Regions from separate parts of the Mesorhizobium sp. BHbdii genome, predicted to be linked through region 2. Evidence: predicted binding sites of a transcription regulator. Region 2 holds the regulator's gene; each other region holds the start of a gene.
What was found. Region 2 encodes PhoB, which activates phosphate uptake and scavenging genes when phosphate is short. Its sites were predicted from a motif close to TGTCATNNANCTGTCAT; they were not measured.
Positions count from the first base shown of each region.

Region 1: a site for PhoB is predicted at 1,618-1,634, ahead of phnF (phosphonate metabolism transcriptional regulator PhnF). Genes of this name have one in related genera too.
Region 3: a site for PhoB is predicted at 2,199-2,215, ahead of ACWTU8_RS10930 (esterase-like activity of phytase family protein). Genes of this name have one in related genera too.

Region 1 covers NZ_JBSPKX010000007.1:124,483-127,756, forward strand. The annotation lists gene ACWTU8_RS27530 (zinc-binding alcohol dehydrogenase family protein) at 1-820, shown strand, start outside; gene phnF (phosphonate metabolism transcriptional regulator PhnF) at 844-1,593, opposite strand; gene phnG (phosphonate C-P lyase system protein PhnG) at 1,716-2,177, shown strand; gene phnH (phosphonate C-P lyase system protein PhnH) at 2,177-2,788, shown strand; gene ACWTU8_RS27550 (carbon-phosphorus lyase complex subunit PhnI) at 2,790-3,274, shown strand, end outside.
Region 2 covers NZ_JBSPKX010000005.1:184,233-187,506, reverse strand. The annotation lists gene pstB (phosphate ABC transporter ATP-binding protein PstB) at 1-242, shown strand, start outside; gene phoU (phosphate signaling complex protein PhoU) at 281-988, shown strand; gene phoB (phosphate regulon transcriptional regulator PhoB) at 1,005-1,694, shown strand; gene ACWTU8_RS24365 (ROK family protein) at 1,871-3,118, opposite strand.
Region 3 covers NZ_JBSPKX010000001.1:2,242,052-2,245,325, forward strand. The annotation lists gene ACWTU8_RS10930 (esterase-like activity of phytase family protein) at 1-2,138, opposite strand, end outside; gene ACWTU8_RS10935 (glycoside hydrolase family 25 protein) at 2,342-3,274, opposite strand, start outside.

The DNA.
Region 1 (3,274 bases), on a different contig from region 2:
GATCGAGGCCGGCGAAGGCGTCGATCTGGCCGTTGGCGAACCGGTGATCATCAATCCCTATCTCGCTTGCGGCAAATGCATCGCCTGCCGGCAAGGCAAGCCTAATTGCTGCGTCAGGATCGAGGTGCTCGGCGTCCACCGCGACGGCGCCATGTGCGAACGGATCCTGGTGCCGGCGCAGAATCTCTACCCGGCCAACGGCCTGTCGCTGGCCGAGGCCGCCGCCGTCGAATTCCTGGCGATCGGGGCGCATGCCGTTCGGCGCTCGCTGGCGCAGCCCGGCGCGCGCACGCTGGTCATCGGCGCCGGGCCGATCGGGCTCGGCACGGCGCTGTTTGCCCGCATCGCCGGTCTCGACGTGACGCTGCTCGACATGAGTGCCGAGAGGCTGGGTTTCGCCGCAAGCGAACTCGACTTTGCCACCCTCGACGGCTCGAAGGGATCGGCAACCGATCTGGCGCGGGAGGCGACTGACGGCGAAGGCTTTGACGTGGTTTTCGACGCCACTGGCAACACCCAGTCAGTCCAGTCGGCTTTTGCCCATGTCGCGCATGGTGGGACGCTGGTCCTGGTCAGCGTCGTCAAGGACGACATCGTCTTTTCCGACCCCGAATTCCACAAGCGCGAGATGACGCTGATCGGCAGCCGCAACGCGCTGCGCGCCGACTTCGACCATGTCGCCGCCTCGATCCGCGACGGCGCGGTGCCGCTGGCAAAGCTCGTCACCCATCGCACGACGCTTGGCGACACACCGCGCGACCTCGGCCGCTGGGCGCATGAGAAATCCGGCCTGATCAAGGCGGTCATTCAGGTCGGATGAGACCGGGATAGACGCGCACCTACCTACCGCGCCGACAATTTGAGCTCGACGCGCTCAGCCGGAAAGCGCGTTTCGGCGAACTGGATCGGCTGGCCGTCCGGCGTGACATTGACCGCGACCGTGACCAGCACGATGGCGCCGGACTGCAGATCGAGATCGGCGAGATCGGCGGCATCTGCGTGGCGCGCCGACAGCACTGTCGATTGCCTGAGATAGTCACTGATGCCGAAACGCTGGAGCGAGGCGGTCACCGATCCAGTTTCCGCGATAGCGGCCTCAATGCCTTCGAAGCGTTTCGCATCGAACCAGCCGGTGGCACGCGAGACCGGCTGTCCGTCGGCTTCGCCGCGCGTCTCAAGGCGTATGACATTCGAACCCTTGGCAAGCCCCAGCCCTTCGGCGACGCGCCGGCTGGCCGGCTCGACCGCCGATTCGAGCAGCACGCTGCGGCGCTCCGTCGCCTGCCCTTGCAAGCCCTCTGAAAAACGGGTGCGGGCGCCGATCGGATAGGACAGCCGCTTGCGCGAAAGCACGAAAGTGCCGCGCCCCTGTTCGGCCCTCAGCACGCCATCCTGCACCAGTGCTGCGATGGCGCTGCGCACCGTATGGCGGTTGACGGCATAACGCTCCGCCAGTGCAATCTCCGGTGGCAGCGCGGCATTCTCGGCAAAGTCGCCGATAGCGATCGAATGCAGGATCTGGTCGGCGATCTGCCGCCACAGCGAGACGCCGCTGCGCCGCTCTATGCTGCTGGCAATCTGTTGCCCGATCATCTCTTGCCCCGATCTTTTTCGCCCTGTCATCCATCCGTCATGGACACGCTTTAGAGAATAGGTATAATTTGTATAATTGTCTACATCATTATACAAATTCGGAACGAGAAGGAATGGCTGCCATGCGAGGACAGGAAGCGCGCGATCAGGCTGAGCGCAAGGCCGTCATGGCGACCCTGGCGCAATCGACCGGCGACGATATCGTCCGGCTTTGGAACGCAGCCGGCCTGCCTTCGGAAGCAGAACTCCTGCGCGGTCCCGAAACCGGCCTGGTCACCGTGCGGGGCCGCATCGGCGGCGGCGGCGCACCATTCAATGTCGGCGAGGCGACGGTCACCCGCGCCACCGTCCGGCTCGCATCCGGACAGCTCGGCCACTGCTACGCGCTCGGCCGTGACAAGCAGAAAGCAAAACTGGCGGCGATCGCCGACGCGCTCTGGCAGGATCCTGCCCTGCGCCGCGAGGTCGAGACAAAACTCATTGCGCCGCTGCAGGCCGCACTGGCCGGCGCACGTGAACGGCGGCGCGCCGAGACGGCGGCAACGAAGGTCGATTTCTTCACCATGGTACGCGGAGAAGACTGATGGACATCGCAACGCAAGCGATCGAGGGCGGCTTTGCCGATCCGGTGTTCGACGCCCAGACGGTGTTCCGCGCCGTGATGGATGCGATGGCGCGGCCGGGCACCCTGCAGCCCCTGCCGATCTTTGCCCGCCCTGCGGCGCCACTGTCGGCCACCGCGGGCGCCATCGCGCTGGCGCTGTGCGACAACGACACGCCGCTCTGGCTCGACCCCGTTTTGCAGGCCCCAGCAGCGGTGAAATCCTGGCTCGGCTTCCACACCGGCGCGCCGCTGGCCAATACGCCGGCCGACGCGCATTTCGCGCTGATCGCCACGCCGGCCGAGATGATGTCGCTCGATGGCTTTTCGCAGGGCACCCAGGACTATCCCGACCGCTCCACGACGCTGATCCTGCAGGTGAGCGATATCGTTTCAGGCGCCCCTCTGCTGCTCGAAGGTCCCGGCATCGAAATGACTGCAACCATCGCGCCGGCGCAGATGCCGCGCCATTTCGTCGAGCAATGGAAGCAGAACAACCAGCGCTTTCCGCGTGGCGTCGACATCATCATTGCCACACCCGACGGCGTTGCCTGCCTGCCGCGCACGACGCGCATCAAGACGATGGAGGCGTGATATGTATGTCGCGGTAAAAGGCGGCGAAGCGGCCATTGCCAACGCCCACTCCCTGCTCGCCGACCGCCGGCGCGGCGACCGTTCCGTGCCGGCGCTGCGCCTCGACCAGATCGTCGAGCAGTTGGCGCTCGGCGTCGACCGGGTGATGAGCGAAGGTTCGCTCTACGACCGCGAGCTGGCGGCCCTCGCCATCGTTCAGGCGCGCGGCGACATGATCGAGGCGATCTTCCTGGTTCGCGCCTATCGCACCACGCTGCCACGCTTCGGCTATACCAAGGCGATCGACACCGGCGCGATGCTGGTCGAGCGGCGCGTTTCGGCGACCTACAAGGATCTTCCTGGCGGCCAGCTGCTCGGCCCGACTTTCGACTACACTCACCGGCTGCTCGATCCCGAGCTCGCCGCGGGCGGCGATGTCGCCGAGCCGCTGCAGCGTGCCAGCGAGGCGGAAGCCATGCCGCGCGTCTCCGCGATCCTGGCCCGCGA
Region 2 (3,274 bases):
ACGAGCCCTGTTCGGCGCTGGATCCGATCGCCACCGCCCGCGTCGAGGAACTAATCGACGAACTGCGCCAGAACTACACGATCGTCATCGTCACCCACTCGATGCAGCAGGCAGCGCGCGTGTCGCAACGCACGGCGATGTTCCATCTCGGCTACCTGGTCGAGGAGGGCGCAACCGACAAGATGTTCACCAATCCCGACGACAAGCGCACCCAGGACTACATCACCGGCCGGTTCGGCTGAGCGGTCCGGCAGCGAATTTCGAACACGAGGACAGGATCATGGGTGAACACACCGTCGCATCTTTCGACGAGGAACTGGAGCACATCGACAGGCTGATCCGCGACATGGACGAGCTCGCCGCCGCGATGGTCGCAGCCTCGATCCGCGCGTTGCTTGCGTCAGACAATGCGATGGCGCAGCGTGTCGTCTCGGACGACGCGATCATGGATGCGCGGCAGCGCGAACTCGACGATAGCGCGATCACGCTGATCGCCAAGCGGCAGCCGATGGCGCAAGATCTGCGCGCCGTGGTCGGCGCAATCCGCATGGCCGGTGATCTCGAGCGCATCGGCGATTTGGCCAAAAACATAGCCAAGCGGGTCAGCGCAGTCGGGCAGAGCGCCACGCCGCGTAATCTGTCGCACGGTATCGACGCGATGGCGGATCTCGTTCTTGTGCAGCTCCGCGGGGTGGTTGAGCACTATGTGTCGCGCAATGCCGGCGCTTTGAAAGAACTGCGCGCCGACGACCAGAAGATCGACGTGAAATACACCGCGGTTTTCCGCGAACTCCTGACCTACATGATGGAGGATCCGCGCAACATCACCGCCTGCACGCATCTTCTGTTTTGCGCCAAGAATCTCGAACGCATCGGCGATCATGTCACCAACATAGCCGAAAACGCCTACTTTGTCGTGACCGGGGAGCAATTGCCGGCGGATCGCCCGAAGCTCGACGAAACGACGATGTCGGCGCCGGCGACATGACAGGAGTGACCGGCCGATGATCGCGCCGCGCATCATGGTGGTGGAGGATGAAGAGCCGCTGGGCGTCCTCCTCCGCTACAATCTGGAATCCGAAGGCTATCAGGTCGAGGTGGTGACGCGCGGCGACGAGGCCGAAATCCGGCTGCAGGAAAATGTGCCCGATCTTCTGGTGCTCGACTGGATGGTGCCGGCGGTTTCGGGCATCGAGCTTTGCCGGCGCCTTCGGGTGCGTCCCGAAACCGAGCGGCTGCCGATCATCATGCTGACCGCGCGCGGCGAGGAGAGCGACCGGGTGCGCGGCCTTTCCACCGGGGCCGACGACTATCTGGTCAAGCCGTTCTCGACACCGGAATTCATGGCCAGGGTCAAGGCGCTGCTGCGCCGCGCCAAGCCGGAAGTACTGTCCAGCGTGCTGAAGGTCGGCGACATCATGCTCGATCGCGAATCGCACAGGGTCTATCGCAAGAAGAGCGAGATCCGGCTCGGGCCGACCGAATTCCGGCTGCTCGAATTCATGATGCGGCACCCGGGTCGGGTCTTCTCGCGCAGCCAGTTGCTCGACAATGTCTGGGGCGAGACGATCTACATCGACGAGCGCACGGTGGACGTCCATGTCGGCCGGTTGCGCAAGGCGGTCAACAATGGTCGCATGCCCGATGTCATCCGCACCATCCGCGGCGCGGGCTATGCCATCAGGGAAGACTAGGGATGTGCTGATATTCAGGTGGTGCCGGGCCTGCGAACGCCGGCTTCCTGCGCTTCCGGTGCTCACGTACCCAAAAGTACGCTCCGCTCCGTTCTCGGAACCCACCATTCTCGACTCGGCCTGACCTGAATCTCAACACACCCCAAGTCGCGATCCGGGGATCCCTGCCTTCGAGTTCAAGCCACGTTCTTTCCGACCGAACCGGCTCGTGCCTGGATGCTCGGCCCGAAGATCTCCTGGTCGACGAAGCTCAGCGCCCGCATGGCGCAGCCTTCTCGGATCAGCGGCAGTTCGTTCGGCTCGGTGTCGAAGGAAATCGAACCCGAATGCTCGCCGCCGGCGGTCTGGGCGATGGCCTCGCGCAGGGCCGGCTCGATCAGGTCGAAGGCGGCAGCGCTGGGACCGACCATGGCGACCGGCGCCGGATCGATCAGCGCGAACAGGCTGCCGAGCCCGAAGCCGAGCGCCTCGCCGGCCTTGCGGTAGGCTTCGCGCTCCGGTCCGTCCGTCTCGCGCGCCCGGGCCGCCAGTGCCCGCATCTCGGCGTCGCTGACATCGGCGACCGGCTCGGCGTTCTCGCTCAATTGCCTTGCGTTGCGCCAGATAGCGTAATTGCCGGCATAAGCCTCGACGCAACCGCGCCGCCCGCAGCGGCAAAGCGCGCCGCCCGGCCGATGAATCATGTGGCCGAATTCGCCGCCTGAGGAATGGGTGCCGGTGAACAGCTCGCCCTTCAGCACCAGCCCCATACCGATGCCATGCGAGAGCAGGATGGCGATGAAATCGTCGCGGTAGCGATCCGGGTCGCGCCAGCGCAGCGCCACGGCCATCATGTTGCAGTCGTTCTCCATGATGGCCGGGATGCCGAACTCGCGTTCCAGAATGTCGGCGAAGGCGATGTTCGTCTGCGGCGTGATCGGCGACCACAACATGGCGCGCGCATGGGAATCGGTAATACCCTGGATCGCCAGCGCGATGCGGGCGACGTTTTGGACGTCGAGGTCGGGGTCTTCGAGCCGGCGCCGGACGATGGCGACACATTCATCGATCAGCTCGTCGCGCGACATGGTCAGCGTGTCCAGCCGGCGCTGTTTCTCGGCGACCACTTGTCCGGCATAGTCGATGACAGCGACCGAAAGGGAATTCAGCGACAACACGACGGCCAATACCGCAGCGGCTTCCGGATTGAGGCTGAGGCCAACCTGCGGCCGGCCACGTTTCAGCGAAACGGTCTCACTCGCCTTGCTCTCGGCCAGGATGCCTTCGTGGATCAGGTCGGAAGAGATCGCCGATATGGTCGAATGGCTGAGGCCGGTGGTTGCGGCGATCTCGGTCCGTGACGGCTGCCCTGCGCGGCGTACGGCCGAAATAACCATCGCCCGGTTGCGCCGGCGCAAATCGTCATGGCGGATCCCAACCGACATTGTTTAGCGTCCTCCCTATTGCCGCGGCCGCTCATGAATCGGAAGCCGTCAGGCCGACAAACACTGGCAGAAGCAGAAGGACCTGTCATTGTTTATTCCGAGGCTCGAAAAAAAGCCGGCAGACACCAAAATCCATCAGAATTCATGTTGACAGTG
Region 3 (3,274 bases), on a different contig from region 2:
ACGCCGTCATTGTCGGTGGCGACGAAGATGTCGCCGTTCTTGTCGATGGTGAAACCTTCGACCTTGTCGATGATATAGCCGTTGGTGGCCGATTTCAGGTCGCCGATGATGTCGCGCACCAGCGTCTTTTCGACCAGCGGCAGTTCGCCACCGAGCTTGGCCGGTTTGAAAGCGTCGAGCGCCACCGAATAGACGCGCTTTACCTTGGCCAGGTCGCCGATCTGGTTGTCGCGTTCGAGGATGTAGAGCTTGCCGTCATGCGCAGTGATCTCCGACAGCCCCATCCAGCCAGCCTCGGTCGCTTCGAGCGGATAGCGCACCGCCGACCATTCCTTGGCCTTCGGCTTGTAGGCCAAAAGCTTGACCTGGCCCTTCGCATCGTCGGCCCATTCACGCTGCATGGCCATCACCAGCGTCAGGTCGTCGCCCTCGCCGATGGTGGTGATGCCTTCGAGACCGAAGCGGGTCTGGTGGGCGAGCAGGTCCATCGGGAAGCCGATTTCCTGCTTGATCTCGCCCTTGTCGTCGACGCGCAGGATGGCGTGCGGGACGAGCTTTGCCGGATCGCCTTCATTGGCCAGCCAGAAGCCGCCTTCACCATCGGCGACGATGCCTTCGATGTCGAGCTTCTGTGCAGGATGGCCGCCACGCGTGACAATGGTCTTGCCGGTGATCAGCGCCGGCGTCTGCGTGGCATCGATCTCGAAGATCGAGGGCGCGTTGGCGTAGAACGAGTCCGAGGCCGCGAAGAGCCTGCCGGCAGTGTCGCCGGCCGCGAGCGCCGAAAGCGCACCCCAGCCGAGCGGCGTGCCGTCTGCCGTGAGCTTTGCCGTGATCGTCGGGTAAGTGGCGGGACCCTCGGAGCGCTCGTAGATCATCACGTGCGAGCGGGCGAGCCCGTCCTCGACCAGGTCGGCCTCGTTGGCGGTGACCAGGAGATTGCGCGACGGGATCGCGACCAGGCCTTCCGGACCGATGCCGGACGGCAGGATCTGGACAAACTGAGGCTCAGCACCCGTGTCTTTGTAGACGCCGACAACGGAGCCACGCTCCGAAGCGACGAAAATCAGTCTGTCTTCGCCGAAGGCGCCGGTATCGAGACCTTCCGGCTCAACGCCCTTCTTGTTGCGGGCGTCGGGATAATGGCCGGCATTCGCGACCTGGTACTCGAAGGACGGACCGGATTCGTAGAGAACCTCGCCCTTCTTGCTGAAGATCGTGAAGCCGCGCGAGCCGCCCTTGTAGTCGCCTTCGTTGGCGACGACGAGACGGTCATTGTCGAGCCATTTCACGGCGTCGGGTTCGCGCGCGACGTCTTCCATTTTGCCATCGAAAGAGAAGGCGCCGTTCTTCTTGGTGTCGATCTTGTCCAGCGTGACGGAGCCGGCCGAGAAGTGCGTGACGATCGCGCCGGTTTCGGCGTTGACGATGGCGACGTGGTTGTTTTCCTGGAGCGTGACCGCTATTTCGCCGACCTCGTTGAAGGCGACGAATTCCGGCTCCGGATCTTCCGCCGCAACTTCGGCAATGCCCGCCAGGTTGACGCTCTTCATCGTCGCGCAATCAGGCTGGCCGTCGGTCATCGTGAAAATCTTGAGGTCGCCCGCCGGCATCTGCGGAATTTCTCCGTCGTTCAGCTCCTCGTCGCGCTCGTTCTCGATGGCGATGGCCAGGAACTTGCCGTCCTTGCTGAACGCCAGCGAGTCCGGCTGGCCGCCGAGGTCGCAGGTGCCTTCGATCGCCTTGGAGGCAAGGTCGATGACGGTGAGGTTGCCCGAAGGCTTGGCTTTGCTCTTCGACGTGTTGACGCCGGCCAGCACCTTGCCGCCAATGACCACGACCGACGTCGGCTCGCCCTCGATCTTGACGATGCCGCCGGCCTTGGGCGCCTTGGGGTCGGTGATGTCGATGAAGCCGACGGCGCCGAGCGGGCTGTCGGAATAGACCAGCGTCATGCCGTCTTCGGTCGCCGTGATGATCTCGGACGAAGTCGGCGTGGTCTGCTCGACGTCCGCCGGGAGGTTTCCGGCGACGGCGAAGCTCGCGACCCGGTTGAACATCATGTCGGCATGGGCCGGCAGCGAAACGGAGGCAGCAAGCGCTGCCGTCAGGACGAAAAGCGCGGAATGGCGGGGCACGGGTGGCGTCTCCTGTTCGAATGGAAGCCACCTGCTTTGGGGGAACGACATTTCAAAGCGATGACGGATCCATGACAGTTCTGAGACAGGCGGTCAGGTCCGTCGATATTCATCTCATGCGGGCCTTCAAATGGCGGCTTTCTGCGGCCGCGATCAGCACCCCGCAGGCGCCAGCAGCAAGAAGTTCCCCCGGAAGGAAGTCCCTACTCCGCCTCGGCCACCATCTGCCGCCCGCCAACCCAGTTCCGCCAGGCTCTCTCGTCGCCGTGGAACACGTTGAGGTCGATACGGCCCCTCACCCCGTGCGACAGGCCGGAGCCGGAATACTGCCAGAACACCCATTTGCGGCCGGGATAGACCTTTGACGGGTGCTGTGCCACCGCGCGCAGCCAGAACGGATAGTCGGGGAAAGCGCCTCTGAGATTGTCGCGGTAGAAATCGGGCGCCGTGTAGATGATGGGCCGCTGGCCGTAGTGGCGCTCGAGCTTGTCCATGAACACCTGCATCTTCTCCAGCACCTTTTGCCGCGACGGCCGCCGCTTGCAGCTGGATTCGCCGTTCCACTCGACATCGATCACCGGCGGCAAGGCGCCCTCGACCCTCGGCACGTTGCGGATGAACCAGTCGGCCTGCTCGCCTGCCGTACGGCACCAGTAGAAGAAATGGTAGGCGCCGCGCTTGAGGCCGGCCGCGTCGGCGTTGCGCCAGTTCTTCATGAACATCGGATCAAGATGATCGCCGCCATCGGTCGCCTTGATGTAGGCGAAGTTCGCGCCCTGCGCGCGCAGCTTTGCCCAGTTCACGTTGCCCTGCCAGCGTGAAACGTCGACGCCGTGAACGGCGAGGTGTCTGGGCGAGGCCTTGCCGAAATTGATCGGCTTGGCGTCACGAAAACGGTAGCGCTGGACCGGCTCGGCGAGGATCGATGCTGCCCGTGCCAGCCGCTTCGGCGCAACCAGGGCAATCGGCTCGACGGGTGGTTCGATGCTGTCGGCAGGGCCTGGAGTGGCCATCGCCACAGTCTGCTCCGTCGCCTCTTCCTGCGCAAAGTCGGGTGCGGCATCGGCCGCACCGACCGACGCCACCGGCGCGGGCGGCCGCACAACGGAGCTGGTCGTCTCGCTGGACGGGACTTG